Regions from separate parts of the Brevibacillus borstelensis genome, predicted to be linked through region 2. Evidence: riboswitches for the same ligand, from Rfam matches in the RefSeq annotation. Region 2 holds a riboswitch; the other holds the start of a gene.
The links. A riboswitch is a leader RNA that binds a small molecule or an ion and turns the genes downstream of it on or off. The one in region 2 is predicted to bind S-adenosylmethionine.
Positions count from the first base shown of each region.

Region 1: it holds a riboswitch for S-adenosylmethionine, as region 2 does, so the genes downstream of both, V5G20_RS10760 (aminotransferase class I/II-fold pyridoxal phosphate-dependent enzyme) here and metK (methionine adenosyltransferase) in region 2, are expected to answer to the same signal.

Region 1 covers NZ_CP144922.1:2,301,029-2,317,405, reverse strand. Annotated here, with positions in the region: gene V5G20_RS10810 (CapA family protein) at 1-1,121, opposite strand, end outside; gene V5G20_RS10805 (MBL fold metallo-hydrolase) at 1,177-1,824, opposite strand; gene V5G20_RS10800 (hypothetical protein) at 1,887-2,384, shown strand; gene V5G20_RS10795 (hypothetical protein) at 2,448-2,999, opposite strand; gene V5G20_RS10790 (hypothetical protein) at 3,108-3,554, opposite strand; gene V5G20_RS10785 (DinB family protein) at 3,684-4,157, shown strand; gene V5G20_RS10780 (hypothetical protein) at 4,295-4,456, opposite strand; gene V5G20_RS10775 (PhoH family protein) at 4,850-6,184, opposite strand; gene V5G20_RS10770 (YhcN/YlaJ family sporulation lipoprotein) at 6,382-6,993, shown strand; gene V5G20_RS10765 (trans-sulfuration enzyme family protein) at 7,025-8,209, opposite strand; gene V5G20_RS10760 (aminotransferase class I/II-fold pyridoxal phosphate-dependent enzyme) at 8,206-9,369, opposite strand; SAM riboswitch class I at 9,464-9,581, opposite strand; gene V5G20_RS10755 (pyridoxamine 5'-phosphate oxidase family protein) at 9,674-10,132, opposite strand; gene V5G20_RS10750 (DUF5665 domain-containing protein) at 10,283-10,618, shown strand; gene V5G20_RS10745 (hypothetical protein) at 10,693-12,057, opposite strand; gene V5G20_RS10740 (hypothetical protein) at 12,200-12,475, opposite strand; gene V5G20_RS10735 (YlaH-like family protein) at 12,488-12,814, opposite strand; gene V5G20_RS10730 (hypothetical protein) at 13,070-13,303, shown strand; gene V5G20_RS10725 (glutathione peroxidase) at 13,379-13,855, shown strand; gene typA (translational GTPase TypA) at 14,040-15,875, opposite strand; gene V5G20_RS10715 (YhcN/YlaJ family sporulation lipoprotein) at 16,013-16,377, shown strand, end outside.
Region 2 covers NZ_CP144922.1:761,424-777,800, forward strand. Annotated here, with positions in the region: gene V5G20_RS03520 (hypothetical protein) at 49-489, shown strand; gene V5G20_RS03525 (ornithine cyclodeaminase family protein) at 589-1,578, opposite strand; gene V5G20_RS03530 (MFS transporter) at 1,691-2,992, opposite strand; gene V5G20_RS03535 (helix-turn-helix domain-containing protein) at 3,291-3,857, shown strand; gene V5G20_RS03540 (copper amine oxidase N-terminal domain-containing protein) at 3,982-5,295, shown strand; gene V5G20_RS03545 (accessory Sec system S-layer assembly protein) at 5,606-6,568, shown strand; gene V5G20_RS03550 (SLAP domain-containing protein) at 6,654-7,622, shown strand; gene V5G20_RS03555 (SLAP domain-containing protein) at 7,672-8,661, shown strand; gene V5G20_RS03560 (S8 family peptidase) at 8,871-11,417, shown strand; gene V5G20_RS03565 (hypothetical protein) at 11,443-11,916, shown strand; SAM riboswitch class I at 11,970-12,070, shown strand; gene metK (methionine adenosyltransferase) at 12,209-13,414, shown strand; gene V5G20_RS03575 (polysaccharide deacetylase family protein) at 13,600-14,613, shown strand; gene V5G20_RS03580 (sensor histidine kinase) at 14,613-15,755, shown strand; gene V5G20_RS03585 (response regulator) at 15,783-16,377, shown strand, end outside.

The DNA.
Region 1 (16,377 bases), 1.5 Mb from region 2:
TTGTAATCCCGGCGTTGGGCGGAAATAAAATTGCCCAGTGAATAGGCAATAAATCCGGTGTGGGTACTCCCATCCTCCAGTGTCATCGTCTTCCATTCATACGGCTGCACGACATGGGGGTGCGCCCCTAGCACCAGGTCGGCTCCGAACTTGATGCACAGCTCGGCAGTCTCCCGCTGCTTGGCGTTTGGCATGCGCTGGTACTCGTTTCCAAAATGGAGCGCGACCGCGACCAGATCGACACCCGCTGCTCTTGCTTTCGCGATGTCTGCCTTGATCAGATCGGGATTGATCAAATTGACCAGGTAAGGCTTATCCTTTGGAATCGGAATGCCATTCGTCCCGTACGTGTACGAGAGCAGCGCCATCGTAAAGCCGTCTTTGTTCAAGATAAGCGGCTCATTGCGGCTTGCTTCGTCCCGAAACGTTCCGGTATGGAGCAAGCCGACCCGATCCAACTGATCGATTGTTCTCCGCACGCCCTTTTCTTTTCGGTCCATGGAATGGTTATTGGCTGTCGTCAGGGCGGTAAAACCGAGCTGTTTTAGCGTATCGGCCAAAGAATCCGGGGAATTGAACATCGGATAACCGGAATAGCGCAGCTCTTGCCCGGCGAGTGTCGTTTCCAGGTTGCCGATCAACCAGTCGGCTTCTTGAAAAATCGGTTTCACGTACGCAAATGACGGTGCAAAATTATAGGTTTTTTTATCCTGCAAAAGAGCGGCTTCCAGTTGTTCGTCATGCACCATGATGTCACCTACAGCCATTAGCGTAATGCGCTGCTCCGGAAAACGGGAAAGCGGTGCCGATAGTCCCGCTGCATGGTTGGTGCCGGACTCTTCCGTGGAGACATCTGCTGGCTCGTCTACAGGTTTGTCTGTTGGTTGGTCTGTTGGTTGGTCTGTTGGTTGGTCTGTTGGTTGGTCTGTTGGTTGGTCTGTTGGTTGGTCCGTTGGTTTGTCTGCAGGTGCCTCAGCAGGTAAGTCAGCCGGCTCTTGAGCCGCGGCGGAAGAGACAGGGGCTGCTGTGGTTTGATCGGTCTTTCCTGTCTGCGGGACACATCCAACTGTTCCCCAGCCAAGCGCAACGACGATCACCAGTGAACACCATTTTTTTCTCATGTGTCAGTAAACTCCTTTTGTTTTCCTGTCCTTCCACTCGCTTCCGTGGGGCGCTCTATCGAAGCATCCCCGTTACGTATGGATTGAAGGTTTTCTCTGCGTCGATCGTCGTTTTGGGGCCATGTCCCGGGTAGACGATCGTATCGTCATCCAGTTCAAACAATTTGTCTTGAATGCTGATCATCAGCGTCTCAAAGTCGCCGCCTGGCAAATCCGTTCTGCCGATGCTCTGGGCAAACAGCACGTCGCCGCCAAAACAATGTTTCCCTATGACAAACGAACAGCTTCCCGGGGAATGGCCCGGTGTATGCAGAACGCGGAGAGAAAAACCGGCAAGCTCCAGCATCTGTCCATCGGCCAATTCATATTCGGCTGGCTCACAAATAATCGGTTCCGGCAAATTCCAGCGGCTGGAACCATTCAGGTCGGGATTCGTCAACCATTCACTCTCCAAAGGATGGATGTAGACAGGCGCTTTTGTCAACGCTCTGACAGCATTCAAACCGCCGATATGGTCCAGATGGGCGTGGGTCAGCAGCACAGCCGCTACCTTTTTGCCTTCCAGTGCACGAAGAAGAGGTTCCGGTTCCATTCCCGGATCGATGACGATACATTCCTGTGTTTCCGGATGGGTCAGCACATACGCATTTGTCTGAAACGGTCCAAGCGCAAAGCTCTCGATTTTCATATTGGCCTCTTTCATGTGAAACCTCCTTATGAACTATGATACGATGAAAGAAAACGGCGTAAAGTGGAGTGATGACGATGAAACGAATGTTCGGTGTTGAAATGCAAGCCCCGGCCGGCAAGCTTCCCGGATTCTATGCTCAAGTCATACATAAAATCGGAGACAATGTCAATGTGTTTGACCGCGATGGACAGCTGCTCATCGTTGAAGGCGAGCATGATCGTCAAAAGCTGAACGAGCTGTTGACGAAAGCCTCGATGCTGGGAGAGGAATTCTCCCTTTGGCTTCTCCCTCCCGACACGGAAATCATTCACCTGGATGACATCGGGTTTGAAAGCCAGGAAGGCCATACTTACCTGTATGCAGATCGGGTCGCATTTTTTTCGCTTGATGTATCCGCAGGTGACGATCAGGATCAATGGGCGGCGCTGGAACAAATGAAGGAAGCCATCCTCGGGCGCATTCCCTCCACGCCGGCTGATCTGTACCTGATTGATCCTGCCCATGATCAGTTAATCGACGGAATTGCCCGGGCCTACAACATCTCTGTACTCTGGCAGGACAAAGACGTGTAAAAAACCATACGCTACCCGAAGGATGCACGCATGGCTGTTTGCGAACGTTGTATCCCATCTCTGTCAATCGCCAATCGTATCGAAACGAAAACCGATCACCTTGTCATCGTGAATGCTGAATAGCGCCTTGTACTTGCTTCCTTGAAGCGACACTTCCTGCCCGGGCTTCGCCTGGCCATACAGCTCCTGCAAGCGTTGGAAGCTGTCATAGACAGCCAATCCGCGATTCGTGGCAAATTGGGCGGCTTTTTCCGGAGGAACGCCTCCGACTGCGATCGATTTCAAGACACCTTGCTTCACCATGACTATCAGTTGGGTATCGTCGACCAGGAGCAATCCCATGACAACGGTACCGGCTCCGGAAGCCATTTGGTCCAACGTATAGCTCTCTCTCGTCACCGCATCCATAAAATCGGCCTTTGCCGGCTTCAGGACGTTCATCGCCTCTTTGACGTTTTGTCCCAAATAAATGCCGCGAATGCCGTATTCTTGCGGATTTTCCGGATCAAATGCGGCGGACAATCCTCCCTTTGCCGATTCAGCCGATCCGCACGCCTGAAGCAGAAAGACTGTCAGCAGGAAGCAAATTGCCAAAAGTCCGTACTTTCTTCTCATGCCTGCTTCTCCCTTTTTTTCTCAAAATTGCACAAGGCTATCTTATCGCAAGAGCTGTGCAAGGGGCAATAGAGCGTACGGCACTCGGGAAAGGGAAAAGGATGCCTCCTATTGCTTGGGGCCGCTCACCTTTTGCCGCGGCTTGTTGGGGATATGGTTTCCGTTCATATTATGCTTCCAGCACTCGAGAATTTTTAGGAGCGACGCAAAAAACGGAGAGCCGAAGACTGCGACGATTCCCCACATCCACGTACCCAACTGCCAGGAGTTCTCTACAAAAGCAGATGGGGCACCGACTAGAATCAAAGCCGGGTCTAGCCGGAGAAAACCAAAAATCAGACCGGCTGCGACAACAGAGATGAGCAAATTCAGGAATTTTTTGTAGTGGGAAAGCCGGGCAGCATGATTGTGATCCTCCAGCCTGTCTTCTTTTGCTTCGTAATCTGTATTTAGAAAAGGTACGACCGATTTGACAGCCTCTGTCACCCCTGCGGCCGCGCTGGAAACCGCCGTGATGTAAATCAAAAAAGAAATAGATGTATCCAGTGTAACCATGCTTCACTCCCCCCTTGCTTCATCTTTATGGGGAAAGAGACAACCATAGCACATTCGGATATTTTCACCAGCGACAATTTCAAGTAACATTTTTTTGTATGGATACGAAGATGGAAGGCGGTAATGCGAATGAACATTGCACATGCTTGGGATCATTACGATGTAGTCCGCAGTCTTACGCTTGCTACGCTGCAGGCAACGAAGGAAGAGCAGGCCGACATTGTGCCGGAAGGGTTTTCCAACAATATCCGCTGGAATATTGGCCACGTTTTATTTACCCAGGATGCTCTGCTCTACGGGGGAAAAGCTCCGCACCTCCCCGAATCTTATGCGGCCCTGTTCGGCCCCGGCACAAAACCTGCCGATTGGCAAGGGGAGCTTCCTACCCTGGAAACATTGAACCAACAATTGGCAGAGCAAACGGAACGGATTAAAAAAGAGTTTGCCGATCGCTTTGAAGAAAAGCTTCCCAGCCCGTTCAACCTTCGCGGAAAAGCCGAAATCGATACATTTGGGGGCATGTTTTTATTCAGCTTGTACCATGAAGGCATGCACGCAAGCACGGTTACATTGTTGAGAAAAGCTCTGCAAAATCAAGCTTAGCCGTTTGCCCGGGATACCGGGCTTTTTCTTTTGCCTGACAGGAAGTCAAAAAAAATACCACCCGAGAGGTGGCTAAGAGTTTATGGCAGGTCGACCTTGCTGAAATTAAGTATTTGATTGAATATTCAGAACTAAAATCACCACGGGCAGGCCCATTGTGGACCACCATTCAGACATACGCAATCCGGATGAGGTTTTGGCGCTTTGCAGCCAGCGCAAGCTTCCGAATTTGCCGTGACTGAAGAGGACAGCGTAAAAACCAGAGCTGCTCCGAGTAGAATACCAGCCAGTTTTTTCATTGTTTTCACCTCCTTATTTACTATATATTCACTATATTCCATATATTCCCTTTATCGAAAAAGCACTTTATTTGTCGATCGTTGTCTATCTTTTTACCAAAAGATTGCTGATCGCGTTTTTATCCATAAATCAAAACCGCTCCCAAATTGGGAGCGGCCGTGTCGAACCCGTTGCTATGGGGTAGTACCGATTATTCTCTTTAGCTCCTCAACCTCCGTAACAGAGTTTGTCTTACCTAAAGAGTACGGTGTCCGCCAGTTCGATTGATATCGAGAGCGTGATCATGACCATCCACGGTTCTTCGCCTCCTGGAAGGCTTTCGCCGATTTTGATTCATGGATCATCGGGTTCGACAATCCTAGTATGTCCGGATTCGCTTGCACTATGCACACTTACAGCAAGTCTGCCGCAAGCTGTGCCAGAACGCTGCGCTCCCCTTTTTCCAAGCGGATATGACCAGCCAGTTTCTGATCCTTAAACATCTCCACCACGTACGTAAGTCCATTGTTGCTCTCGTCCAGGTATGGATGGTCGATCTGCTCGGGATCTCCCATCAATACGATCTTCGACCCTTCCCCCACCCTAGTCAAAATGGTTTTCACTTCATGCTTTGTCAGGTTTTGCGCTTCATCAATGATAATGTACTGCTCCGGAATGGAACGCCCGCGGATATACGTCAGCGCTTCTACCTGAATGCTGCCCATCCCTGCCAATATTTTGTCAAGGTCACCGGAACGTTTTGTATTGAACAAATACTCCAAATTATCGTAAATCGGCTGCATCCAGGGACGAAGCTTCTCTTCCTTCTCACCGGGCAAATAGCCAATGTCTTTCCCCAACGGGACGATTGGCCTTGCTACAAGCAGCTTCTTGTATGTTTGCAAATCTTCAATTTGCAAAAGCCCCGCGGCCAAAGCCAGCAAGGTCTTCCCGGTACCCGCTTTTCCTGTCATCGTCACCAGCGGAATATCCTCTCGCAAGAGCAATTCGAAAGCCATCCGCTGCTGGACATTGCGGGCCCTGATTCCCCAGATCGGATCGTCGTCAGCGACCAGCATCTCCAGATTCTTTCCATCGATGTCAACCTTCCCGATAGCCGATATAGACGGATTCAACTCATCCTTCAGCACCAGGAACTGATGGGGATAAAAACGCTGCTGCGGAAAACAGGTGGAAAGTGACAACTTTCGGCTGCCGTAATAATTTTTGATGATTTCCGGGGCAACCTGCATTTTGTGATAACCACTGTAAATGTGGGAATACTCGCCGACGACGCGGTCCGAAAGAAAGTCCTCGGCAATCAGTCCAAGCGCATCAGCTTTCACTCGCATCAGGGCATCCTTCGAGACGAGTATGACAGGGCGTGGTTGAGGCAAGAGGTTTTCTTCTTCCTGCAAGTTAAGCGCTACCGCCAGAATGCGGTTGTCATTGGTCATTTCCGTAAATTGCTTTTGAAGCTTGGCAAGCGAGGAATGGTTCAATTCGACGCGCAATAGCGCACCCGTTTCCAAAAGGATGCCTTGATGCAGATGCCCCAATTCGCGAAAGCTGTCAAACAGCCGCGACACATAACGAGCGTTGCGGCCAATCTCGTCCATATAGCGCTTTTTGGAATCAATTTCTTCCAACACCACGGCGGGTATGACGATTTCGTTATCCGCAAAGGAAAACATCGCTCGTGGATCTTGCAGGAGTACGTTGGTGTCCAGCACGTAGATTTTCTTCAAAATCTCGCCTCCTAATACCCATCTGTTATACCCTATGCAATTGCGGGTGGGATGCTCAGTAGCCGCGACGTGATGTACTACAGTCTATGTCGGCAAGAGTGAAGATAGACGAGTCCCGCATGAAAAGGTGGACAGGAGAACAAAATACAGATAATCATGCATGACTTGTGTGGGAGCAACTTAAGAAGCGAAGGAGAATGACCGTGAAGCGGACAGCCGTACTTGTACTCAGTGTCAGCCTGCTGCTCTCCGCCTGCATGTCTGGCAACAAGCCTCCCGGGAATCAAGCAGCACCGCAGCCCGGGAAACGGGCAGATGAAACGCAGCGCGTACAGCAAACAGCACCGTCCCCTGGCTATAACCAATCGTCACAAGCTACTGCAGACCGGCTGGTCCAACTGGCCACCCGTGTACCAAACGTAAAGGATGCCACCGCTGTTGTATTGGGCAAATGGGCTGTTGTCGGCATCGACGTCAACGCCCACCTGGATCGCCCTGAAGTAGGGGTCATCAAATATACAGTGGCAGAAGCCTTGAAGGAAGATCCCCAAGGCGCCACTGCGCTCGTAACGGCCGATCCCGACATCGTTCAACGCTTGCGGGAAATGTCCACTGATATGCAAAAAGGCCGGCCCGTGGCGGGTATTGCGGAAGAATTGGCTGATATTGTCGGACGCATCATTCCCCAAGCCCCTCGCGATGTTCAAATGAAAGAGGAAGCGCCATCCAGAGAAAACGAACAACGCCTGAACAACAGCGGCAACGCAAAACCGGAAGGAAATCGCAAAATACCGGTCAACCGGCAGTAAAAAGCTCCTCAATAAAAAGGCATTCTCCCGGTTATGCCCCGGAGAATGCCTTGCTTTTGCTTTCAGATAAAGCGGCCTCTACACCTTCAAGCGCCTGTTCCAGGTCGCGGACGAGGTCGTCAGCGTCTTCCAGTCCGGCGGATAAGCGAATCAATCCGTCCGTTATACCGCGACGCTCTCTTTCTGCCGCTGGCATAGCGGCATGTGACATCATCGCCGGATACGACAGAATGGTTTCTACGGCTCCGAGACTGACCGCTACGATCGGAAGCGTAACCCGATCAAACAAAGCCTTCGCCCGCTCTCTGCTGCCCACATCAAAGGACAGCACGGCTCCGTGGCCGCTCGCCTGCCTCGATTGGAGCTGGTGGCCGGGATGACCCGCTAGTCCCGTATAATGTACCTTTGCAACGGAAGGATGATTTGCGAGCCATCGAGCGATCTTTTCCGCTGTTTGGGTGCTTACATCCAGTCTGGCTTTCAGCGATTTCAGCCCGCGCATCACCAGCCAGGAATCCTGCGCTCCGAGTACCGCTCCCATGCCGTTTTGGATAAAGTAAAGCTGTTCACCCAGCTCAGCATCCTTGGTAACAGCCAGCCCTGCAACGACATCGCTGTGGCCGCCGATGAACTTCGTCGCTGAGTGGATGACGATATCTGCTCCGAGTTCAAGCGGACGCTGGTAGTACGGGGTCAGAAACGTATTGTCGACAATGACTATGATATTCTTGGCCTTTGCGATATGGCAGACAGCTGCGATGTCTGTCACCTTCAACGTCGGATTAGAAGGTGTCTCCAGGTAGATCCCGCGAGTGCGAGGAGTGACGGCTCTCTCCACTGCCTCTACGCAGGTCGTATCCACGAACGTAACGTCAATATTCATGCGGGACAACACTTTGGTCAAAAAGCGATACGTTCCGCCGTAGACATCTTCTGCCACGACAACATGATCGCCCGCGGAAAACAGCATAAACACGCTGGAAATCGCGGCCATGCCGGAAGCAAATGCAAATCCCCGCGCACCGCCCTCCAGGACGGCAATCGCCTCTTCCAATGCATGCCGGGTCGGGTTGCCGGACCGCGCATAGTCGTATGCGCCCGGACGGTCCAAATCCGCTTGGTGAAACGTAGATGCCTGGTAAATCGGCGTGGATGCCGCACCGGTCACCGGATCGAAACAAGATGTCCCGTGAAGCAGTTTCGTGGCAAATTTCATCGTCTACACCCTTCCGCTACCAGACTTGCATCGAGAGCCTGTATCAAATCATGAATCAAATCATCCGGATGTTCAACTCCTACCGACAATCGCAGCAAACGATCACAGACCCCGACGTATTCTCGAATTTCTTGCGGAATGTCGGCATGAGTCTGTGTCGCCGGATACGTGCACAAAGACTCGACGCCTCCCAGACTCTCCGCAAAAGAGATGATGCGCAAGTTTTCCAAAAACGGCCCCACCTGAGCAGAGAAGCGAACGCGGAAGGACACCATGCCGCTGTAACCGGTCGCCTGTTTGCTCTGAATCTCGTAGCCGGGATGATCGTCCAATCCCGGATAGAATACATCGGTGACCGCCGGATGCTCCCGCAGTTCGCGCGCAACCTGGAGAGCATTGCTCTGATGTCGCTCCATACGCAAAGCGAGCGTCTTCATGCCTCTGACCAGCAGCCAGCAATCCTGTGGGCCGAGGGTTGCACCGATGGAATTGTGCAAAAACCGGACCTTTTCAGACAACTCAGCGCCTTTTGTCACAATCAGGCCAGCCAGCACGTCATTGTGGCCTCCAAGATATTTCGTCCCGCTATGGAGCACCAGATCTGCCCCCAGCTCCAGTGGACGCTGATAGTACGGCGTCATAAAGGTATTGTCCACGATGGTCAGCAAACCGCTTCGTTTGGCGATCCCGGCTACGCAAGCGATATCCGTTATTTGCATCAGCGGATTTGTCGGCGTCTCGATGAGAACGGCTTTTGTCTCCGGACGGATCGCGCCCGCAAATGCCTGAAGATCGCGCAGATCAACATAGCTGAACTGGAGCCCGTAGCGGGAAAGGACCTGCTCAAAAAGACGGTATGTCCCACCGTATAAATCAAGCGAAACGATCAAATGGTCGCCTTGAGAAAAAAGTCCCATGACTGTGTGAATCGCTGCCATCCCGGAAGCACAGGCAAAACCGGCATCACCGCACTCGGCCTCTGCGATCGCCTCCTCCAGCACCTTGCGTGTCGGATTGGCCGTACGGGTGTAATCGTATCCGGTACTTTGACCAAGAGACGGGTGGCGGTAAGCGGTCGCATAGTAAACCGGGAAGCTTACCGCGCCCGTGATCGTATCACGACCTACCCCCGCCTGTACCAGTTTCGTTTCCAGATGCATAGCAATCTCTCCCTCTGCTTTGATGTTGAGGGCATGAAAAAGCCCTCTTTTCTTTTGAAAAGAAGGCTTTGTTTACGTCGCCGCAAGCAAACCCTTCTCATCTTTCAGAGCATGATTTGCTCTGCAGGAATTAGCACCAGTATCGTCCTGTTAACAGGAAAATTGGTTGCCGGGCATCATCGGGCCAGTCCCTCCGCCTCTCTGGATAAGAAGTTTGCTATTCAATTTGTTGATCCTAATACTAACGGAAATATCGAGTGATTGTCAACAGATATTTCCTCTTCGTTTTCACCCGTTTTCTCTGTTACTCCGCTTTGCGCAGTGCTGTCATCACCTGATTGTCCAGCTTCGCCGCCGCATTTTTATCATATGTTTTTTCATACTGCGGTTCTACGGAGATACGGGAACCGTAGAACATGACATCACGCACCGCCTCAATGGTAACCTCCACCATCGCCAGCTTCAGGGGAACCTCCTCCATCCGCTCACTCTTCAATACAGCCCTTCCGTTAATGGCATAAGAAGAGCCAGCACCAATCAAATGCAGAACCACTTGTGGCTGCTTGGCGATATTGGTCAAGATGCGTGAACGGTTGTCTACCGCAAACCGGATGACTTGCGGCGATGCCGCAAACGTCCAGGAAAGCGAGCTGAGCGATGGCGCCCCAGACTCATGGTCAATGGTGCCCAATGTGATAAACCGCTCCTGCTGCAACAACCCGAACAGTTCCTCCGAAAGCGTTTGGGATACGGTCTCAGCCATTCCGAAGCCTCCTTGTGTAAGTTTTGTACGTCTATTGTACCCGCCAAGGAAGAGATAGGCAAACCTTTCCGGCATGCGCTTGATTCTTCCCCTTTTTTTCCCTACACTGTTACTTAACTGGTAACCATAGGAGACAGGAGGAGAAACCAGATGTCACAAAGCCCCACAGACCGCCTGTTGTCAAAGATTGACCAGCTCCTCGAAGAAATTCAGGAGGCACGCAAATTAAATGACCGGATGGACAAAATCGCCATGTTTTTAGAGGATATCCGTCTGGCAGATGTCATTCAAAATTATACAGCCCCGCGCAAGCTGCTTTGGATCAATTTCCTGGCAGGTCTGGCACGGGGCCTGGGACTGACGATCGGAACAGCCATCGTACTGGCCATTCTCGGTTCCGTCCTGAGCAAATTCCTCTCGATTCCCATCATCGGGGACTACATCAGCCAACTGATGGATTATGTCTCCACCTACCGTCAGCCCTAGTCAAATGGAATGATTGGCAAGCTGCCGGAGCAGAAAGAAGATTGCCATTCGCGGTCGCTCAAGAATGCAACGGATTAGTCGTTGTCGCGATCGTCGTTATCGTCATCGTCTCCGTCATCGTCATGGCCATGCTTTTTCCAGTAGCCATACGCATTTCCGTTCGGATGCTTTTTGTCTTTGTCCTTCTTTTTCTTATCTTTATCTTTATCGTCATCAACTTCGTTTACTGGCGTACCGTGAGGAATGTCAGCTTGTGCTACGACCTTCCCGTCAACGACTACTTCCAGATGGACGGACTTGGCGCTGTAAGAACGATTTTTGTAAGAGAGCTCCACTTCGAACTCCCCGTCATCGTCTATCTTGACCTCGTGTTTTTTGCCGTCCGGAGCGATTACATACAGCTTCGCTTTTTGGTTTTTGGAGAATCCTGCGATTTCCCCTTCTACTTCAATTTCCTTATCTTTGGCGTCAAGCTTGGCGGTTCCGGTAATTTTGTATTGGGCAGGCTTCGGCGTTTCCGGCTTGGTCGGTTTATCCGGCTTGTTGACAACAAGCAGATCGACGGATTCCGAATCAAGCTTCTTGCCGTCCTTGTACACCTCAATCAATACTTTCCCTTTGTCAGCCTCTACATCCTTCATGGTGACTGAATAGGAGCCGACACCGTCCCACAGCTTTTTCACGCCGGCGCCTCTCTTGTCTCCGTCATAGGTCACGACTACTTTGCCTGCCGTAAGGTTTACAATGCCGTTTACTTTCAATTCACCCTTTTTGCTATCCAAAACAGCCTGCGTATGAATCAAAACATCGGAATCTACAACAGTTCCCGAGTTGATCCGCACTTCGCGGGTATCGACCAGTTTGTCGTTGACGTAAGCTTTCACTGTCGCGTATTGCGGAGTCGCGCTCACAGTGGCCGCAAAGCTCACCGAAAAGCTGTCGTTGGCCGTTGGCACGACTTCGATGCTGTCGCCATTTGGCTTGACAACCACGACTTTGGTTACTTCATCCGTTACTTCACCTTTCAGGTAGGTGGTGCTTTCTTTTGTCTCTGGAGTTAGGCTGACAAAGCCCTGCTCGGTTTCGTCAAAACGTACTTCGAGGTAAATATCGGAATAGTACTCCTTGTAAATCCGGTTCCACTCCGCCTCATTTTGCTCAATGTACGTTTGCATTTTTACGTCGAGATTCAGTTTGTCCACTACAATGTACAAGTGATCTGCCTGCGTTTTCAGCAACAGATTGAGCGTGGCCGGATCGTTTGTTGCCAGCTCTTTCAGATTGTAGCGAGTCACTTGCTTGCCTTCTTCATTCATGACAACCTTGATCGCACTGCTGCTTCCGGTTGTACTGGCATTGGCCAGCAGCGGCGTTACGCCCCCAATTATCGTAGCGGCAGCCACAACTGCCAGCACGGGCCTGGTCATGTATTTTTTCATTGATGTACTTCCCCTTTCCATGTTTTCCCTCAATGCCCTGGGCACAGTTACAGACGAGGGCAACCTTGGAAAAGTTGCAGAAATAAAAAATAGGGCCCCGCCAAAGCATGCAAGGCGGAGCCATCTTGTTTCAGAACAGTGATTATGATTCATTGTATCGCGGTTCAAGCTCGATTGCCCTCAGCAGGGATTCTGCCTCCTCACGATCGTATCTCCGTTCGACCTTCTCTTGATTGCATAGAACGGAAACCACGTAGCTGTCTTCATTTGCCTCGTAGGTCAGGTTGCTCGCCTGATGATCCTCTTTGAGAATGGCCTCAAAAAAGGCGGCAGTATCAGCGGCGGAGCGATCGTCCGGACGAGCATCCGCAACAATCCTGATCTGCAGCCAATTGGCCAATGCATCCTCACGCTTCACGTGCGCTCCCCCTCACTTTCTGCTGCTTCCTTCCGGCTTGATTCTGACCTTGACGATCACCAGGATGGCAATCGCTACGAGCAGGGCGCTTTTCACAGGCAGCTGCACATCCAGAATGCCAAAGATCAGAGCGCCGATAAAGAGCAGTACGTAAAGCAAAATTGTTTTTAAAATGGGCATTCGCACACGAGTGGCAAATCCCATGTAATAGACAAGTATCAATTGTACAAAAATGATCCACACCCGGTTATGATCAGCCCACATCCGAAAGCTGTCATAAGCCGAAAGTCCCTCCGTTGAAGAAGGAGCATAGGTAGAAACAACCTCAAACCATTCCATCTTTAACCCTCCTGCCCTGCGGCCATACTGCTTCGGGTAAGCGCTCGCAAACCAGCGAATTCTCCCCCGCATTTTCTCTCGTATGTAATGATGTTTCCCAGAGGCTCTTGCACTGGTTTACCCCATCCTTATCACTTTATCAGTTGCCTTGAAACCTGTCAAAATGCTGTGACTGCAGGTTGACAGACTGGCATGCATTCTCGTCCTGTTTTTTTCATACGTTCAATAGAAAAGAAGCGGTCGGGAGGGGTTCGCATGAAGCACGCTCAGGTACAGGCAAGCCTGCAGTTTCTGCAGGAGCGCTTCGGTTATTCTGTCATGCATGATTCTCGGCGAAAGAGCGGGAATGGGGAGATCCGCACGATTATCGCCCAAAACCCGGAGGGAGTTGTACGCATCCTGCAAAGCACCGCACGAAAAGGGTCGGAATCTGTGCAGCAAATCATCTTGTCCGAGGTCGAAATGACGATTATCAAACAGTTGCTTTAGCCGACAGGCTGGAATGACTCCCCTTTGACGTGGTATAGTGGACGGGATCACAACTCTTTGAAAGAGGTGGAATCCTTGCGTATTTACGACATCCCCGTCACAACCATCGCTGGTGAAGAAACGACACTGGCCCGCTACAAGGGCAACCTGCTTCTGATCGTCAACACTGCCAGTGCTTGCGGGCTGACTCCGCAGTACAAAGGACTGCAGGAATTATATGAGCGCTATCGTGACCGCGGTTTGGTCGTACTTGGTTTTCCGTGCAATCAATTCGGCGCTCAGGAGCCTGGTACGGCTGAAGAAATTTCGGCATTTTGCGATCGAAATTACGGAGTGACTTTTCCCCTGTTTGCCAAAATTGATGTAAACGGACCGAATGCTCATCCCCTGTATCAGTATCTGAAGCAGCACGCCCCCAACGAGGAAAACCAGGACATTGAATGGAATTTTGCCAAATTTCTGGTCGACCGTGAAGGAAACGTCGTCAAGCGGATTGATCCGCGGGTGAAGCCGGAAGAATTGACCGGGCTGATCGAACAGTATTTGCAGTAGGGGCAAACCAGTTCATACACATTGGTCTCGGGTGAATGCCTGCGATGTTTTTTGCCTCTTGGCCGAAGCAATTTCTTGCTGAGAAAATGAAAAAGCCGCCCTTTTACCAGGCGGCTTTTTGCATGGTTACTTTCGTATCCGGACAGTATGTCATGCCAGACAAAATTGCGTTTGCCTCTGCAAATCAAGACTGAGACGCATAGCGTTTTTGCTTCTCGTAGCGTTCGCGCTCCGATTTGGTCAGATACTTTTTACGCAAACGAACGGATTGCGGGGTAACCTCGCACAGTTCGTCGTCATTCAGATATTCCAGCGCCTCTTCGAGCGTCAAGAGACGAGGCGTTTTCATTTTCACGGTATCATCCTTCGTTGCCGAACGGACGTTGGTCGCGTGCTTCTCTTTGCAGACGTTTACGGTCAGATCGTTGTCGCGGTTGTGCTCGCCGACAATCATTCCTTCGTATACCTCGGTACCCGGCTGGATAAACATGATGCCGCGGTCTTCGACGGACATCAGACCGTACGTGGTGGCCGTTCCCGTTTCATTGGAGATCAACACGCCTGCATGGCGTCCGCCAACGCTGCCCGGAACGAGCGGACGGTAGCTGTCAAAGGAGTGGTTCATGATGCCGTATCCGCGTGTGATCGTCAAGAACTCTGTACGGTAGCCGATCAGACCACGGGACGGAATGATGAATTCCAGGCGAACCTGGCCAAAGCCGTTGTTGATCATGTTGACCATTTCAGCTTTGCGTTGGCCAAGCGTTTCCATGACGGAACCGGTGTATTCTTCCGGCACGTCGATAATCAGGCGTTCGGCTGGCTCCATCTTTTGGCCATCGATTTCCCGCACGATTACTTCTGGCTTGGATACGCCCAGCTCAAAGCCTTCACGACGCATGTTTTCAACCAGAATGGACAAGTGTAGCTCACCGCGTCCCGATACGATAAACGCATCCGGAGAATCCGTTTCGTCTACGCGAAGGGATACGTCAGTCTCCAGCTCGGCCATCAGGCGGTCGCGCAGCTTGCGGGAAGTTACGTGTTTGCCTTCGCGTCCGGCAAACGGGCTGTTGTTGACGAGGAATGTCATTTGCAGGGTCGGCTCGTCAATTTTCAGCAGCGGCAATGGATCCGGATGATCTGTATGGCAGACAGTTTCCCCTACGTTGATATCCTCGAGACCGGCGATGGCAACGATATCACCGGCTTTTGCCGTTTTTTGCTCAACACGCTGCAGGCCAGAGAATCCAAACAGCTTTTGCACGCGCATCCGTTTAACCGAGCCGTCCCGTTTTACCAGGGCAACGGTGTCATTTACGTTCAGCACACCGCGGTAAATACGGCCAATCCCGATGCGGCCGAGGAAGTCATTGTAGTCCAGCATCGTAACCTGCATCTGCAATGGCTCTTCGGAGTTCGCTTCCGGAGCTGGAATGTGCTCGATGATCGTCTCGTACAGCGGACGAAGGTTTCCTTCCAGTTTGTCCGGCTCCATACCCGCAATCCCTTGCAATCCGGATGCGTATACAATCGGAAACTCCAGTTGATCTTCGGTTGCGTCGAGATCAATAAAGAGGTCGTAAACTTCGTTGATGACTTCTTGCGGACGTGCATTATCACGGTCCACTTTATTGACCACGACGATAGGCGTCACTTTTGCTTCCAGCGCTTTTTTCAATACAAAGCGAGTTTGCGGCATGCATCCTTCAAAAGCATCGACGATCAACAGAACGCCGTCCACCATGCTCATAATCCGTTCTACCTCGCCGCCAAAGTCGGCGTGCCCAGGAGTATCCAGAATGTTGATGGTGTACTCGTTGTACTTAATGGATGTGGTCTTTGCCAGAATGGTAATTCCGCGCTCCCGCTCCAGGTCATTGGAGTCCATCATCCGCTCTTCAACCTGCTGGTTGCTGCGGAATGTACCGGATTGAATCAACAGTTTGTCCACCAATGTCGTTTTACCGTGGTCGACGTGTGCAATAATTGCGATGTTGCGTATGTCAAGACGCTTCATGTAAACCTCCTCTAGTATGCGTACCTTCCATATTAACAGGTAGAGAAAAATGGCACAATGGGGTGTTTTGACATCCAGCCCCTTCCTGAGTATCGAGTGCAATGCGGGCTCATACTAACCGAAGGAGGTGGCTCCCCATGAATAAATGGGCGTATTCTCTTGTTGGCGTAATGGTGCTGGCAACTGTATCCGGGTGTGCAAATGCAGGCACGGATCAAAATAAAGGTACCCAAACAAACAATTTGGCATACCAGCGTCCAGCTAACCTGCAAAACAATGCGCAGCCTAACAACGGCACCGCAAACAATTTCGGAGCAAACAACTACGGTGCCTACAATTATCAAAACGGCTTTACTGCCCAAGGATTTAACCGCGATGTCGCAGATCGTTTGGCGCAAGCAGCAGACAATGTTCCCGGGGTTGAAGGAGCAACGGCAGCCGTGTACGGGAACGATTGCATTATCGGCGTCAGGACCCGTTTTGGCGCTCAAGATATGCAGCA
Region 2 (16,377 bases):
GGTAATGATAATATAATGAAAAAATACAAAATTTGGGAGTTGGTGACTATGAAAAAATGGGCTTTGTTTACTCTTTTGTCCGCTGCCTTGCTTTTGCCTTCAAATGCGTTAGCCAACAATGAACCAACAAAGACTTCCGGGGTTTCAAGTACTGAAACAGAACAGCAGGCAATGGCAACACAAACCTTTCGATTTGCTGTGGCAGCGGGTGAATATGATGAGACTGGTTACATATATGTCAACACTCCAGGCTACGTCAATGTTACAGTAAATCAGCAGTCGTCTTCGGCGAGAGAAGCCAAAGTATACTACCGTTTGGCAAAGCTGGAACCAGACGGTTATCAAACGAGAATGGGAAGCGGAACTTTCACAGGTAACGGAACATTTAGTTTTTCAAGTGAGAATGTATGCCCGGTAGGGACCTACCTGATTACAATAGATGGTAGACAAGGAAAGGTTTCAGGCACTATAACGGTAAACACTCCATAGCACAGGTTTTTTAAGTGCAAATTTACCAATCAACAAGTAAAAGCGGAGTTGAGCACGCAGCAGCTCACTCCGCTTTCCTTTTTGCAAGCAAAAATAAAATTACAACACAATCTCTGTCCCCATTCCCTTATCCTTCGCCAGCTCGTACACAGACTTGGCCACAGCCGTATCCAGATAGGCGATGCCGACCGACTTGTACAACGTGATCTCTTCCTCATTCTCGCGCCCCTTCTTATGACCCAAAAGGATTTCCCCCAGCTCGGCGTGAAGCTGGTCAAAGCTCCATTCGCCTCGGCTGACGGGGATGAGCAAATCGCCTGCTTCATGATGTGATCCTTCTATTGTATCGACGACGATCTTGCTGCATCTTTGCAAGGTGGTGAGGTCTACTTCCCGCATATGCGGCAAAAAAGCGCCGATGGCATTGATGTGGGCGCCTGGCTTCAGGCTGGCCCCGTCGAACAGGGGCGACTCCGACTTGGTGCTGCAGATGACGATGTCCGCGTTCTTCACTGCTTGATCGGCATTTTCGACGATGCGGATCTCCCCGGTCCAGTCCGGATACAGGGTCCGGAGTATTTTTTCCATTTCTTCTGCTCGTGCTATCGTGCGGTTGTACAGCACGACCTCCTCCAAAGCTCGCACCTCCATGACCGCCTGAATCTGCCCCACAGCTTGTGCACCACATCCGAGAACAGCACAGCTTTTTGCCTGCTCGCGTGCCAGATACTTGGTTGCCACGCCGCTGCTCGCGCCTGTCCGCAGAACGGTCAAATAGCTGGCATCCATCATCGCGACATGCTGGCCGGTCTTGGCTTCGGTCAACAGGATGACGCTCTGCAGCGCCTTGATCCCGGCCGCATGGTTTTCCGGAAAAATACTGATCACCTTTACCGCAACGTAATCAGCCGCTTCCAGGTAGGAGGGCATGTACAGGCTGGTCGCCCCGTACTTTGGATGGTCAATGGCAGTACGCACCGGGGTGTGGACGAGGCCGGCGGCATTGTCCCGGAATACTTGTTCGACATCCCGCAAGCAATCCTGCATCGTGTAGAGCTGGCGAATATCCTTCTGGGTCAAAACGAGCATGTGGATCATCCTTTCCTGGCGAAATAGGGGAGGACCTCCGGGAGGCTGCAGAGCGGGGCTCAGAAGTGTCGGTGCGGTCCTCACGAATCAGTGGCTTTTCAGCTATATTTTTCTACGGATTATCCAGGTCCAAGTCCTTTGTCTCCTTGGTCGCTCCGATGGCGATCAGGGAGATGACACCTGTCAATACAATGTAGAGGGCCACCGGTACCCATGAGTTATCGAAAGCGGCCAGCAAGGCGGTAGCGATCAGCGGAGCCGTCCCTCCGGCCAACGCGGCTCCCAGCTGATAGCCGACAGTCACACCGGTGTAGCGAACATTGGTGCTGAAGATTTCCGAGAACATCGTCCCCAGAACGGCCGTGACCGGCGCCCAGAGAATGCCCAGTCCGATAATGGTCGCAATCGTCAGTATTACGCCGGACTTTAGCGACAGCAGGTAAAAATAAGGGAAGGCGTAGAGGATGATCAAAATGGTTCCGCCGATGTACAACGGCTTCCGGCCGAGTTTGTCGGACAGCTTGCCCATATAGGGGATCATGATCGTCGTCACCAGAGTGGCAATGGTCACGGCATTTAGCGCAGTCACGCGGTCATACCCCAAATACCCTGTCGCATAGGCGATGACAAAGGTGGAGAAGATGTAGAACGGCCCTGTTTCCACGACTTTGGCGCCGACAGCGATCAAGACGGACTTCCAGTGATAGCGGAATGTGTCGATGATCGGGACCTTGGCGATATTGCCGCTTTCTCTCGCCGCCTGGAAAGCGGGTGTCTCATCCAGCCCGTTGCGAATCCACAAGCCGAGAAATACCAGTCCGGCGCTCAGGATAAACGGTACGCGCCATCCCCACGACATGAATTGTTCATCTGGCAGCGAGCTCATGACCGTGACGGCCAGTGTTCCGAGCAGCATTCCGATCGGTACGCCCATTTGCGGGATGCTGCCAAAGAAACCGCGTCTCCCTTTTCCTGAATATTCCACGGCGAGCAATAGTGCGCCGCCCCACTCTCCGCCGATGCCGAGGCCCTGGATCAGGCGCATCGTGACCAGCAGAATGGGAGCCCACACGCCGATCGCGTTGTAATCGGGGAGAAGGCCGATCAGGACAGTGGCTCCGCCCATTAGGGACAAGGTGAGAACCAATGTTTTCTTCCGTCCGATTTTGTCGCCGATATGGCTAAAGATGATTCCGCCCAGCGGACGAATAAAGAAAGGAAGACCGAATGACAGGTAAGAAAGCAGAAGCCCTACGGTTGGATCTGTGGATGGAAAGAACAGCTTGTTGAATACGAGCGAGGCCATCGTACCGTAAAGAAAGAAATCGAACCATTCGATGGAGCTTCCGACCAGGCTTGCGACTAACGCTTTGTTTTGCAACCGTTTGGAAACCTCCGTTTGAACTTGTGCCATCTTGACAGCTACCTCCTTTGTACTGTAATCACTACTGAATGAGGTCAGAATCAGCGGCCATCTCTTGCTGTACAGACTGAGAAGCAATAAATTGAAGTGTCACTTCAATTCGGCGTTAAAAGAATTATAAGACTTGTTGATATATGTTTCAATAATCAAAATATTTTATCGAGAGAAACTTTTGTTTCTGAGTTGTGAAAAAGGAGAACGATCTGTCGGGCACCCGTTTTCTTGCACTGTTTTCAAGAGTCAGGTGTGATAGGATAGGGATAACTCAGTAACCTTGCGAGGGAAGTCTATGGAACAAAACATCGGAAAACGAATGAAAGCGCGTCGTCTGGAAAGAAAGCTGACGCTCAAGCAGGTGGCGGAGAAGACAGAATTGTCCATCAGCTTTCTGTCCCAGGTGGAGCGATCCAAGTCATCAGTCACTTTGGAGTCTCTCACGAAAATCTCGGAAGCGTTGGATGTGAGCCCCAGCTATTTTTTCCCGCAGGAAAAGAGTCCGAAATCATACATTTTGCGCAAGGGAAGCGGGGACGAGCTTCACTCAGAGCAATCGCGTTTTATGTACAAAGACTTGTCAGCCGATCTTCCCGCACCTTTGTTTGAGCCGATCTTGGTCACGCTGCTTCCGGATGACGAAAAAGGGGCCCCTTTTGCACACAAAGGGCAAGAATTTCTTTATGTGTTGGAGGGCATACTTACGCTCCTGATGGGAAGCGAAGAACACGACTTGTATCCGGGCGACAGCGTCCATATGGAATCATCCACGCCGCACAATTGGTACAATCGAACGGACAAACCGGTCAGATTTCTGATGGTCAGCTCGCCTGCCAGGTTTCTGAAAAATAGCGGGAAATGATAGCTTGCAGTCATAAATAGATATCTCCGGTTCAAAATATTTCGCCATCTGTAATAATTGTCGCGGCTCTCGCCGATATAAAAAGATAATACAATTTTTCATTACTTCACGGAGGGGACATCCAATGAAAAAACTGGTTTCCGCAAGTTTGATCCTGGCTCTGCTCGTTGCAGCTCCTATCGGCGCGGTGCACGCTGATAAGCCGGTAAAAGAGGAAAAAGAGAAAGCTGAAAAAGAGAAAGAAAAAGCAGAGAAGGAAAAGGAAAAAGCACAGGAAAAGGCCGAGAAGGAAAAACAGAAGGCCGAAGAAGATAAACAAAAGGCAGAAGAAAAAGCGAATAAGGAACTGGAGAAAGCCAAGAAGGAGCTTGAAAAAGCTGCCGAAAAGGCTGCTGAAGATGCCAAGAAGGCACAGGAAAAAGCTGCTGAGGATGCAAAAAAAGCACAGGAAAAAGCAGCAGAGGCTGTGAAAAAGGCTGAGGAAAAGGCCGCAGAAGCAGCAAAAAAAGCCGAAGAAAAGGCGGCAGAAGCTGCCAAGAAAGCAGCGGAAAAGGCAGCCGGTGCGATCGATCCGGCCACAGGGCTTCCGAGCAGCCAAGCTGGCAAAAAAGAAGCGATCCAGCAAGCGGTAAAAACAAAAAAAGAGCTGATCGAGCTGCGGGTTCAACTGAAAAAAAGCCAGGAAGTGACCGAAGAGCTGCGAGCGAAATACGAGGAGCTGACCAAGCAGCTGGAAGCACAGTCTGAGCTGAAGCAGGCGCTTGAGGTCCAGAAGGAGCTGCTCGACCGTTTCTACAGGCCCGGTGACAAGGAAGTCTATCAAAAATTGGGCGAGCTGTACCAAAAATCAGGTGAAGCGGGACTGAAGACGTTCATCAACGGCAAAGAGGTCGTAATGGATACAGCTCCTTTCCTTGAAAAAGGACGTGCACTGGTGCCGGTACGCGCGATTAGCGCTTCGCTGAAGGCAGAAGTGAACTGGAGCCCGGAAACCCGCACAGTCGAAGTAGTGCGCGGCGAAAACAAGATCGTTCTTCATCTCGACTCGGGAGAAGCAGTCGTAAACGGTGAGAAGATCAAGCTGGACACCAAGCCAATCGTGAAAAACGGCCGCGTCTTCCTGCCGCTGCGGTTCATCGGTGAAAAGATGAACGCGAAAGTCGACTATCAAGAGACAGGCGACATCATCATCATCGAAGATCAGCAATCGACTGAAACGGCAACGGGTACAGAAGCGCCGGCTGCAGAAGGAACCAAAGCCCCATCAACTACAGAGTCTTCCGCTGGACAAACTGCCGATGGTTCTGCCGCTGCGACAGGAACGGCTGCAAGCACTGGAACGGTCGATATCGAGAAGCCGGCAGGCGATGCGGCAACGACAATCTCTGGAAGCAGTACAACGACCGTGAATGCGGAAACGGATGCCACCAATCAGTAATTACTTTCTATATTATAGCTTTTTTCAGAGAGGGCCTGTCTTTAGACGGCCCTTTTTGTTTCAATTTTGTCCGGGTCATTGTCAATGTTTGTGTCGTGCTTATTCAGATATTGTACAAATACAATGATTGTTTTCTGTTCATTTTAACCGCGACTCTTTCGTCTTTGCTGCGTCAAATAGTATAATGGAAAAATTATCTGCAATGTATCAGAATACCAAGTTTTCGATGTTGCATTGGAGTTTCACTGTGCTATAGTTGAAAACGAATAGAATCTCTATATAGATGTAGAGAAAAGTTGGGAGCGAAGACATGCTATCCTTTTTGAAAAATCTGATGGGAAAAACGCCGACACCGGAAGCAATAAAGGAACATTTGCGTGAGGAATCGGTCCTCTCCGCTCAGGATACGGGACTGTCTTCAGACAAATCGGCAAGCACTGCCAAGAAATCGGCAGTTGGAAGTGGAATTACGAAGCTCTCCTTGCATGAATCATGGGAGAAGAGCTTGAATACTTCGGAAAAGTATGCGTTGTCCTTCATGGCACAGGAACTGCCGCCGATGGAGCCTGGCAAAATATCGCTGGCTGGCATGTCTCTGGTACCTCATGACCAGGGGATTGAGGTAACTGCCTTTTTGCGAAATGGTATGGACCATCCCGTACGTTTACAAGAGATGACGCTCGTTATCCTGTTCGGCGAGGATGAGCTGTTTACCCGCCAGAAGTTTGACTTCTCGGAGATAGGAGAAATACCGGCCCATTCAGCACGGCCATGGTCATTTGTGTTTCTGAGCGAAAACTTCCAGCAAGTAAATGTCTTGTTGAACAACTGGAAAATTGCGTTTGAGCTGGCTCAGAAAAAAATGGTGCTTCCGCAGCAGCTGGAGTTGGAAGAATCCTGGATTCGCGAGCTTTCTGATTCTCAAAAAGAAGCCCTGATCGATCTGGCGAAACGACTGCCGGCTCTGAAAGAAGGTGAGGTCAATATTCAGAGTGTGCAGGTTCGCCGTTCTGAAGAAGGAGCCTTGCATGCGATGTTGCTGATCCGCAATGGTTCCACGCAGTCGCTCTCTTTCGAAAAGCTTCCTTTGGCCCTCTACGATGCCAGCGGACAGACGGTTGCCGTCGGCATGTTTGAACTCGGTGGACTTACTGTACGTTCAAACACAAGCAAACCGTGGATGTTCATCTTCCCAAAAGAGAGCATACTGATAGAAGACCCGGATCTGTCCCGCTGGAGGGTAAGTATCCCGCAGGGAGCGCAGGTGGAGTAAATTCCCGATTTGACCCCGATCGGCCAAAACCTTTATCATAGAAAATAGTCATCGTTCGTGCTTCGGACAGGTGAGGAGGATGTACATGTTATCCTTTTTTAAAAACTTTAAGGACAAAAAGTCAGGACAAGAGGCTCCCCAGGAAGACTTGAAAAAAGAACTCCGGGAAGAATCTGCGCTTGACCTCGATGATTTTGATGATCAGGAAGTAGTCAAGGAGCAATCGGAACAGCAGGATACTCAGCAGGTGCTTGAGAGTAAGGTAAGAACAGAGCTTTCTTTGCATCCGGCGTGGGAAGAACTGCTGGATAACGAAAAAAAGTATACACTCCGTTTCTTGCAGGCGGAGCTGCCTGAGATAGCATTTGGCTCTGTCGGCGTTACCGGGTTTAGCTTGATGCCGCAGCCGACTGGCGGTGTAACTGTTGCTTTCTTTATTCGCAATGGCACACATCTGCCTGTGACTTTTAAACAGATTCAATTGGCCATCTACTTTGATGGCAACCCATTTGCCCGGCAACGTATTGATCTGAGCGAAGTGGGAACCATTCCTCCGTTCACGAGCCGACCTTGGGAAGTTCATTTTCCGCCAGAATCCTATTTGCATGAAGATTTTACATTCAAGAACTGGAAAATCATGATGAAGGCCAACAAAAACCCGTATGTATGGCCGCAAGAGCTTGAATTGGATCCGGAAATGGAAGCTAGAATGACGGACCGCCAGAAAAAGCTCTTGGAGAAACTTACATTTGACATCTCCCCTATAGAGCCGGGTACAGTAGAAATTATCGGGTTTGATATTACAAAGGCAAAGGATGGACGATTGGTCGCCGGAATACTTGTTCGCAACGGGCTCGAGGAAGATTTTCGCCCGAACATCTTGCGAATCAAGATTACTGATTCGGAGGGCGAAGTAGTAGCCTCTGGCGCAATTGACGCCAGCAGAATGCAAGTTCGTCCTAGAACGAGTCGTCCATGGGTACTTGTTTTCCCGGCAGATATGGTGAAAAAGCCAGATGCAAATCTTCAGCAGTGGACGCTGGAGGTTACGTAAAGCAAGGGCAATGGCAATCATTGAAGCTGTCGTATGAGGAGGATACTGCATGAGTTGGTTATTGGAAAACTGGTTTGGCTCCAAGGAGAGCCTGGAGGCGGTGAGAGAAGAAATCCAGGAGAATCTGCACAAGGAGATTTATCTCGGCGTGTCTGGTCTTGATGATCCTGAGCAATCTTCTAACCGTATACCATCGAAGGAGCTGTTTCTCAGCCTTAATGGTCCTTGGGATAACCTCGATGAAGAAGAAGCGGAGCTGCTCCGTTTTGTGCATGATCAGCTCCCGCCAATTATTCGGGATGAGGTCGGGATTTTTCCTTTCTACACACAGGTGACAAGGGATGGTTATCTCGTACTCACTTATATTCGCAACGCGACGGAGCAAAGCATTTTGCTGGACCGACTGCGGCTGGACCTGAAGACACCCGAGGGAAAGGTTGTAGCCAGCAAGGGCTTTGACATGATGACTTTTGGACCGATTGGCGATGAGTCCAGCCGCCCGTGCGAGTTTTTGTTCCGCTGGGATGAATTTTCCGATCTGCCGGAGGAGGAGGTCCCGCTTACGCTGGGCTATCAAAGACCGGGGAAACAATCGGGTGAATCTGTAGTAGCAGGAGGAGAATTGGAAATGGATGAAATGGAATACTACCGTCAGCAGCTTGCTGCCAATCCAGTCGAAGAGGGCAAGGTAGACCTGAAGGCATTGGGACTGAAAAAAGGGGAAAACGGCGGTCTTAAAGTAGTTGTACTGTTTCGAAACGGCTTGGACAAACGCCTGGACTTTACCGAAGTTCCGATTGTTGTTCATGATGCAAACGGCGAAGATATCGCCCGTGTCAGCTACACATTGGAAAACATGAAGGTAGATCCAAAGGCTTTCCGCGTAATTGCGTTCCAGATCCCGGCTTCGTCGATCAAGAAACAAGATTTTTCCGTGGAAGAGTGCACGGTCTTTATTCCGAAAGCTTACGAGAAGCAGAAGGAATCCAAAGTGTATGATGCAACCAAGTCAACCAAGTCAAACGGATTTCTGCAGTAAGAACCCTCCCCTTTTCGCATCGCGAAAAGGGGTTTTTCTATCGCATCCGATTTCCAGTGATTCCCTGAATAGGGTTGCGTTTCACACTATCGTTCCGCTATGCTAAATGAATAGAATAGGCTACAAGGGAGCGGGCTTTTTTGTAAAAACAAGCTCAAACACCTGTATTCCTTTTTCGGTTGAGAAAAGGGAGGAAGGACTGTAGTTACATGAGGAAATTTATTTTAACAGTTGTCGCTGTCTCAGTAGGGTTAATGGCTGCATTTGGGGGAAGCCAGAGGGCGAAGGCTGCCATTACCAATGACGAATATATCAACAATCAGACTCATTTGAGGCAAATCAAAGCTGATCAGGCCTGGAGAAAAGTTACTGGGAGCACAGTTACTATTGCCGTCCTTGATACGGGAGTAGACCATAACCATCCCGATTTGAAAGGAAACATCCTTCCGGGAATCAACCTGGTTGAGCCGGGGAAATCTGCCCAGGATGACAGCCAAAACGGACATGGTACCGCTGTTACTGGCATATTGGCGGCCAGAGGGAATAACGGCATCGGAGTCTCGGGGGTTTTAAGGCATGCAAGGGTTTTGCCTATCAAGGTCTTGAACAAGTACGGCGAGACAGATGTAGAGCTGCTTGCAAAAGGAATTAACGTCGCGATTGATCGAGGAGCCAAAATCATTCTGATGTCCGTGAGTAGTCTCTCCTATTCAAAGTCGTTGACGGCCGCCATCCAGCGAGCAGAAGCTAGTGGAGTAGTTGTAGTGGCCGCCAGCGGAAACGAAGCGAACCGGGTTGCCTATCCGGCTGCTTATCCAACCGTAATTGCAGTTGGAGCTGTAAAAGGAAACCTGAAGCCGCTCTATGATTCAAACACAGGGCCGGAGTTGAATCTCGTCGCTCCGGGTTTTAATATCTACACGACCAAGCCCAAGGGGAAATACGGAGCATTTAGCGGCACGTCAGCCGCAGCTCCTCAGGTAGCGGGCGCTGCGGCATTGGTGCTGGAGCGCAATCCGAATATGACGCCGCTGGATGTACGCCAGCTCTTGTACCAGACGGCTGAGGATCTCGGTGAGAAAGGGTGGGACCGGCAAACAGGATATGGACTGGTCGATGTCAATCGAGCCATTACCGAAAAGCTGTCTATGGATTTTCATGAACCAAATAATACTCGGAGTCAGGCCAAGGCTTTTCCGATTGAATCACAGCTGAGGGCGAGTTTGTCCGAGTCCGACAAAATGGACTGGTATTTCATGGATATTCCCTATGACGGAAAAGTGACACTGGTCGCAACTGTCACTTCAACGAATACAACCGCGCTGGCTGCTACTTTCTTCCCTGAAAATCGCGAAGCTTCTACCTATTACATAGGGAACGGAGACACGCTGACTGTACCGGTGAAAGCTGGTAGAATGTACATCAGGATGGAGCGAAGCTTCGGTGTGAAGGGCTTTACCTATCTGTTGACCAGCCGGTTTACGATCAATCCGGACAAGTATGAGCGCAACAATACAATGGATACGGCCCGCCCGCTGGTAGGCAACCAAATTTCCGTAATCGGGAACTTCCATGAAGAGGGCGACGAGGACTGGTTTTCTTACTATGTCCGCGAATACGGCCGGCTAAACGTAACAGTCACTGCCGATACCAAGCGGATCGATCTGAACATGAAGATCGGCAAAGAGGGACAAGCCTTTGAAGAATTTGACAAAGGCGACCGGAATGACCCGACCGAGCGCGCCCAAAAGGAAGTATCGCCGGGCAAATACTACATCAGGCTGACCGAGTACTGGCGAAATCAGGTGAACGGCGAGTACAAGCTGGACGTGTCCTATACGCCGATTCGGAAGGATACCAATGAGCCCAACGATACATATCGCCAGGCGTCACCTTTGGCCAACGGAACGCTGATGACAGGAACCTTGCCTACTCATACCGATCAGGACTGGTTCCAATTTACGGTCGATTCCGAATCCTACGTCAGCATACGCGCTCCGTTCGTTCCCGTATCGACAGGGATGCGGCTGGAGCTGTACGGTTCGGATACATTGAACTACTCGCTCTTTGCCACAAACGACGTAGCGCAGCTGTCCGATCTGGGCAAAGAGGTGCTTGGCATGAAGCTGAAGCCGGGCAAGTATTATATCCGTCTGACAACCACATTGCCGTTTAAATACGATTCGTACCGGCTGACTTTGACCAAGCAGCCTTTGATCGCGGGTTATCGTGATATTTCCACGCACTGGGCCCGCAACGAGATCGCCAGACTCAGCACGAAGGGAGTCGTCAAAGGCTTTGATGATTCGACCTTCAAGCCTGACCAGTCGGTGACTCGAGGCCAGTTTGCGACGATGCTGATCCAGTCCATGCGGGCCAAAGGGATGAATATCGTTACGTATACAGGCAGAAATCCGTTCAAGGATCTTTCTAAAAATCACTGGGCCTATGGCAATCTGCTGACTGCCCACCAGCTCGGCATCATCAGCGGCTATCCAAACAGCACCATGCTGCCGGATCAATCGATCACACGGGCAGAAATGGCACTGATGGTAGCCAGAGCAAATAATCTCGTGCTCTATAATCGCAGCAGGTCATCGTTTACCGACGTGCCGACAAGTCACTGGGCGTCTCCCGCCATTGAGGCGCTGACGGCGAAAAAGTGGATAAGCGGTTACGGACGGACGTTCAAGCCGCAGGGAAGAGCTACACGTGCAGAGGTGGTCGTCCTGCTGGCGAAGGCTTACAGTTTGTAACTCTATGGAAAAGGAGAGAACATAAATGAAAAAAGCAACCAAGGGAATCCTCGCCATAGCAATTGTCGGGATGGGGGTCTTTGCTTCGCAGGCGATGGCAGACGGCGTTTCCGGTGTCCCGGGCTCAGCGGATGATCCGGTCGTCACCAAAAGCTATGTGGATCAGCAAATTCAAAAAGCTCTTGGCGGAGGCGCAGGCACAGGCGGTGCATCCGTCTCGACGGGGTTGACAGTGGTTGAGCTGCACCCGGGGCAGACGCTGTACGGTTTTGAGGGTACGGAATTTATCGTCCGTACGGGAAAAGTACAAGCAGTAGCCGGCGATAAAGGCGATGGCTTGACAGATATTACCGAGGGCAAGGACCTCCGAGCGGGAGCTCAGGTCGCTGCCAATCATCTGCTCTTGATCGCCCGTTCGGACAATCGCGGATTGCGCTTGAATGCAAACTACAATGGTGTCGCGCACATTATGGTTCGCGGTAAATACGAATTGCGCTAAGCGCTTATTGACACCGGCTATAAAAACGATTATTCTATTATCCGTAATGGATACTCTTATCCAGAGCAGGCGGAGGGACTGGCCCCATGAAGCCCGGCAACCGACTCGAGCGGTGCTAACCAGCAGAACGGATACCTGTTCTGGCCGATAAGAGGGTAGGGAACGCAAACACCAAGCACCTTTTCCTCTAAAACAGGAAAAGGTTTTTTTTTGCTTGTGCCTTCGTCTAATAAGAACCTGTTTCGGCTACCACACTATTTGTATGAGGTCAAAGGAGGTAGTACACATGTCTTTGCAAAAAGGTCGTCGTCTGTTTACTTCTGAATCCGTCACCGAAGGTCATCCGGATAAGATTTGTGACCAAATTTCCGACTCTATCCTGGACGCCATTTTGTCCAAGGATCCAAATGCTCGCGTAGCATGCGAAACTTCCGTTACCACTGGTCTGGTACTCGTGGCAGGGGAAATCACCACGAACACGTACGTGGATATTCAAAAGCTCGTCCGTGACACCATCCGTGAAATCGGATATGATCGCGCTAAGTTTGGTTTCGATGCCGACACTTGCGGCGTTCTGACCGCTATCGGCGAGCAGTCTGCCGATATCGCCCTCGGTGTAGACCAGGCGCTGGAAGCCCGCGAAGGGAAAATGACTGATGCTGAGATTGAAGCGATTGGTGCCGGCGACCAAGGTCTGATGTTTGGTTTCGCCTGCAACGAGACTCCTGAACTGATGCCTTTGCCGATCAGCATGGCTCACCAGCTGGCTCGCCGTCTGACCGAAGTGCGTAAAAACGGCACTTTGAGCTACCTGCGCCCAGACGGTAAAACACAGGTGACTGTAGAATACGACGGCGATAAGCCGGTTCGTATTGATACGATTGTTATTTCTACCCAGCACGCTCCGGAAACCACTCTGGAACAAATCAAGAACGACCTGATGGAGCACGTGATCAAGCCTGTCGTGCCAACAGAGCTTCTGGATGCCGAGACCAAATACTTCATCAACCCGACTGGCCGTTTTGTTATTGGCGGACCACAAGGGGATGCCGGTTTGACAGGCCGCAAAATTATCGTCGACACCTATGGCGGATACGCTCGTCACGGCGGTGGTGCTTTCTCCGGAAAAGACCCGACAAAAGTGGACCGCTCCGGCGCATATGCAGCCCGCTATGTAGCGAAGAACATCGTCGCTGCCGGCTTGGCTGAAAAATGCGAAGTACAAGTGGCCTATGCAATTGGTGTCGCACAGCCAGTGTCCATCAGCGTAGATACATTTGGGACCGGCAAGATTGCCGAGGACCAATTGGTAACACTAATCCGCAAGCATTTTGATCTTCGTCCTGCAGGTATCATCAAGCAGCTTGACCTGCGTCGTCCTATCTACAAGCAGACAGCGGCATACGGCCATTTTGGCCGCAACGATCTGAATGTGCCGTGGGAGCGCACAGATAAGGCAGAAGCGCTCAAGCAGGATGCAGCAGGGCTGTCCAAGTAAAGACCAAGCGCGAGAGCCTAGTGATACACACTAGGCTCTTTTTCTGTCATTGAAAACGGATTTCCTCTATATTTTTAAGAAGACTAGGCCTTAAGACTTGCGGCAAACTGCTGGAATTCAGTTCATAAAGGAATCCGTTCGTATATGTCGAAATTCCTATATAGGCATAAAGGAGGGAGTTTTTTGTGCCGAAGAGGTGGCCCTTCTTTCTCGTATTTTTCATTGCGCTAGGGCTCGTTGTGACTGCCGGACTGCCCGATACTGCCTCTTTTTTTAAAGAGGAGGCTCCAAAAGTGCAACCTTTCCCCCATGTCACTACGTCTATAAGCACAAGCGAGGAGCAATCGGCTGCACCACAGACAGAAAAAAAACGGGAAGAAGCAGCGTCCTCCAAGCTCTGGTATAGAGATCGGGTAGTCGTATTGACGTACCATCATGTGACCGACGATTCTGACCAGCGCTATGTTATTGGGGCGGAGCAGTTTAGAGAGCATATGACGTTTTTATTCGAGAACAATTTTCATCCGATATCACTGGCGGAATTTGTGCGTTTTGTCGAGACAGGAGTTTTGCCCACTGAGAATGCAGTCTTGCTTACATTTGATGATGGGTATGAAAGTTATTACACACATGCTTTTCCCGTAATGCAGCAGTATCGGTTCCCATCGGTCAACTTTGCCATACTTGGACGATTGCGGGATACCGAGGAGCGAAAGAGAGAAAAAATGACCACGCCGCTATCCCGTCCGCAAGTGAAGGAAATGCTGCAGACCGGGTTGGTGGAGATCGCTTCTCATACATACAGTCTTCACGACGAGAGGGCCCGCAACGAATGGGGAGATCTGGGACCGGAGACAGCACCTGTGTACATGGAGGAGCTCAAACGGCTCGAAGACGAACAAGAATACCGCAATCGCCTTTACGTAGATTTTACGATGTCGCGGGTCGGCTTGAGCGATCTGGTGGGCAAGCAGGTGCAAGCTATTTCCTTGCCGTTTGGATACAGCAATGACATCGTACTGGACATAGCCAAGCAAGCGGGCTACCGATTTGTCTTCAATTCAAATCGAGGTGTGGTAACGGCCCAGGTGAATCCGCTTTCCATCCCCAGATACGATGTCGGGATCAGGGAAATGGATGTGCCCAAGCTGCAGGCGCTGTTCCAGACGGTCAAAAACGAGGTAGAAGGAGATCAATAATGAATCAGGCGATCAGTATTACCATGTTGGATGGTGTGATCAATCGCACGATCGAGACGGTAGAGACGAGCAAATCGCAAATATTCGAGATCGCCGAAAATGCCAGGCAAGAAGGAAATTCCTTAAAACATGATTTGCATGAATTGCGGCAGGAAATAGCGAAAGTGATAAGCAAGGTAGATGAACTGGAGCTCTCCTACCGAAGGGCGCGAGCGCGCCTGGTGTTGGTTAGCCGTAATTTTCAGACATACACAGAGGAAGACATCCGCATCGCTTATGAAGAAGCCAACCGTATTCAGGTAGAATTGTCCATTTACCGGGAACGGGAAGACAATTTGAAAAAGCGGAGAAACGATCTGGAGAGGCAGCTTCGCACGCTGGAGGAAACAATCGAGCGAGCAGAAAAGCTGGTTACGCAGATGGGGGTTGTGCTGGGGTACTTGACCGGCGACCTGAGCAAGGTAGGGGAAGCTCTGGAGGAGGCCAAACAGCATCAGCTGATGGGTCTGAAAGTAATCCAGGCGCAGGAAGAAGAGCGGAAGCGGGTAGCGCGTGAAATCCATGACGGGCCCGCTCAATCCATGGCAAACGTCGTGCTGCGGTCTGAAATTGTCGAAAAGATGCTGAAAAATGAACGCATTCTGGAAGCGCAGATGGAGCTGCACGAATTGAAGGAAATGGTCCGCCTCAGTCTGGCTGACGTCAGACGGATTATCTTTGACCTTCGGCCCATGGCATTGGATGATCTGGGGCTGGTCCCGACGCTGCAGAAGTACATTCAGACGTATGAGGACCGCACGAAAATCTCCGTTGATCTGGTTGTCTTTGGCGTAGAGCAGCCGCTGAAAAGCTCTGTAAAGGCTGCGATGTTTCGACTGGTGCAGGAGTGCTTGAACAATGTTGAAAAGCATTCCGGGGCCAGTATGGTTCAGGTAAAAATTGAATTTCAGGAAAATACGTTGCGCCTAGTGGTCAAGGATGACGGAATCGGCTTTGATCAGGCAGCACAAAAGGCCAAGGGAGGCTCCTACGGGCTGCTCGGCATGAGAGAACGTGCCCAGCTGCTTGAGGGAACGATGGAATTGCAGTCTTCCCCTGGAGAGGGAACAAAGGTCATGTTTCAAATACCAGTCAAATTCTGAAGCAAGAGTGTACAGGGAGGATGAAATATGGAGAAGGTACAGCAAGAAATTCGCATCGTTATTGTGGATGATCACCAACTGTTCCGTGAGGGTGTCAAGCGTATTTTGGAAATGGAAAAGGACTTTCAAGTCGTGGGAGAGGGCGCTGACGGAGAAGAAGCTTTCCGTCTGGCCGAGGACCACAAGCCCGACGTAGTCCTGATGGACATCAACATGCCAAATGTGAGCGGTGTTTCCGCTGCGGAACAAGTTATTTCCGTAAGTCCCGGCACTCGCGTCATCATGCTGTCGATCCACGACGATGAAGGATACGTATATCGTACGCTTCGCTCGGGGGCGTCAGGCTACTTGCTGAAAGAAATGGGCACGAACGATCTCGTCGAAGCGGTGCGTGTCGTCGCTTCGGGTGGAGCATACATACATCCAAAGGTAACCGGCAAGCTGATCGAGGAATTCCGCCGGTTGAGCGAGCAGGAAGGAACGAATGATCGCGGTATAGCCGTGGATGATGCGGAACCAATCGATCCGAAGGTAATTGAGTCGCTCACCCGCCGTGAACGCGAGGTTCTCCAGCTGATGGCGGAAGGGAAGAGCAACCGTGCGATCGGGGAGTTCCTGTTTA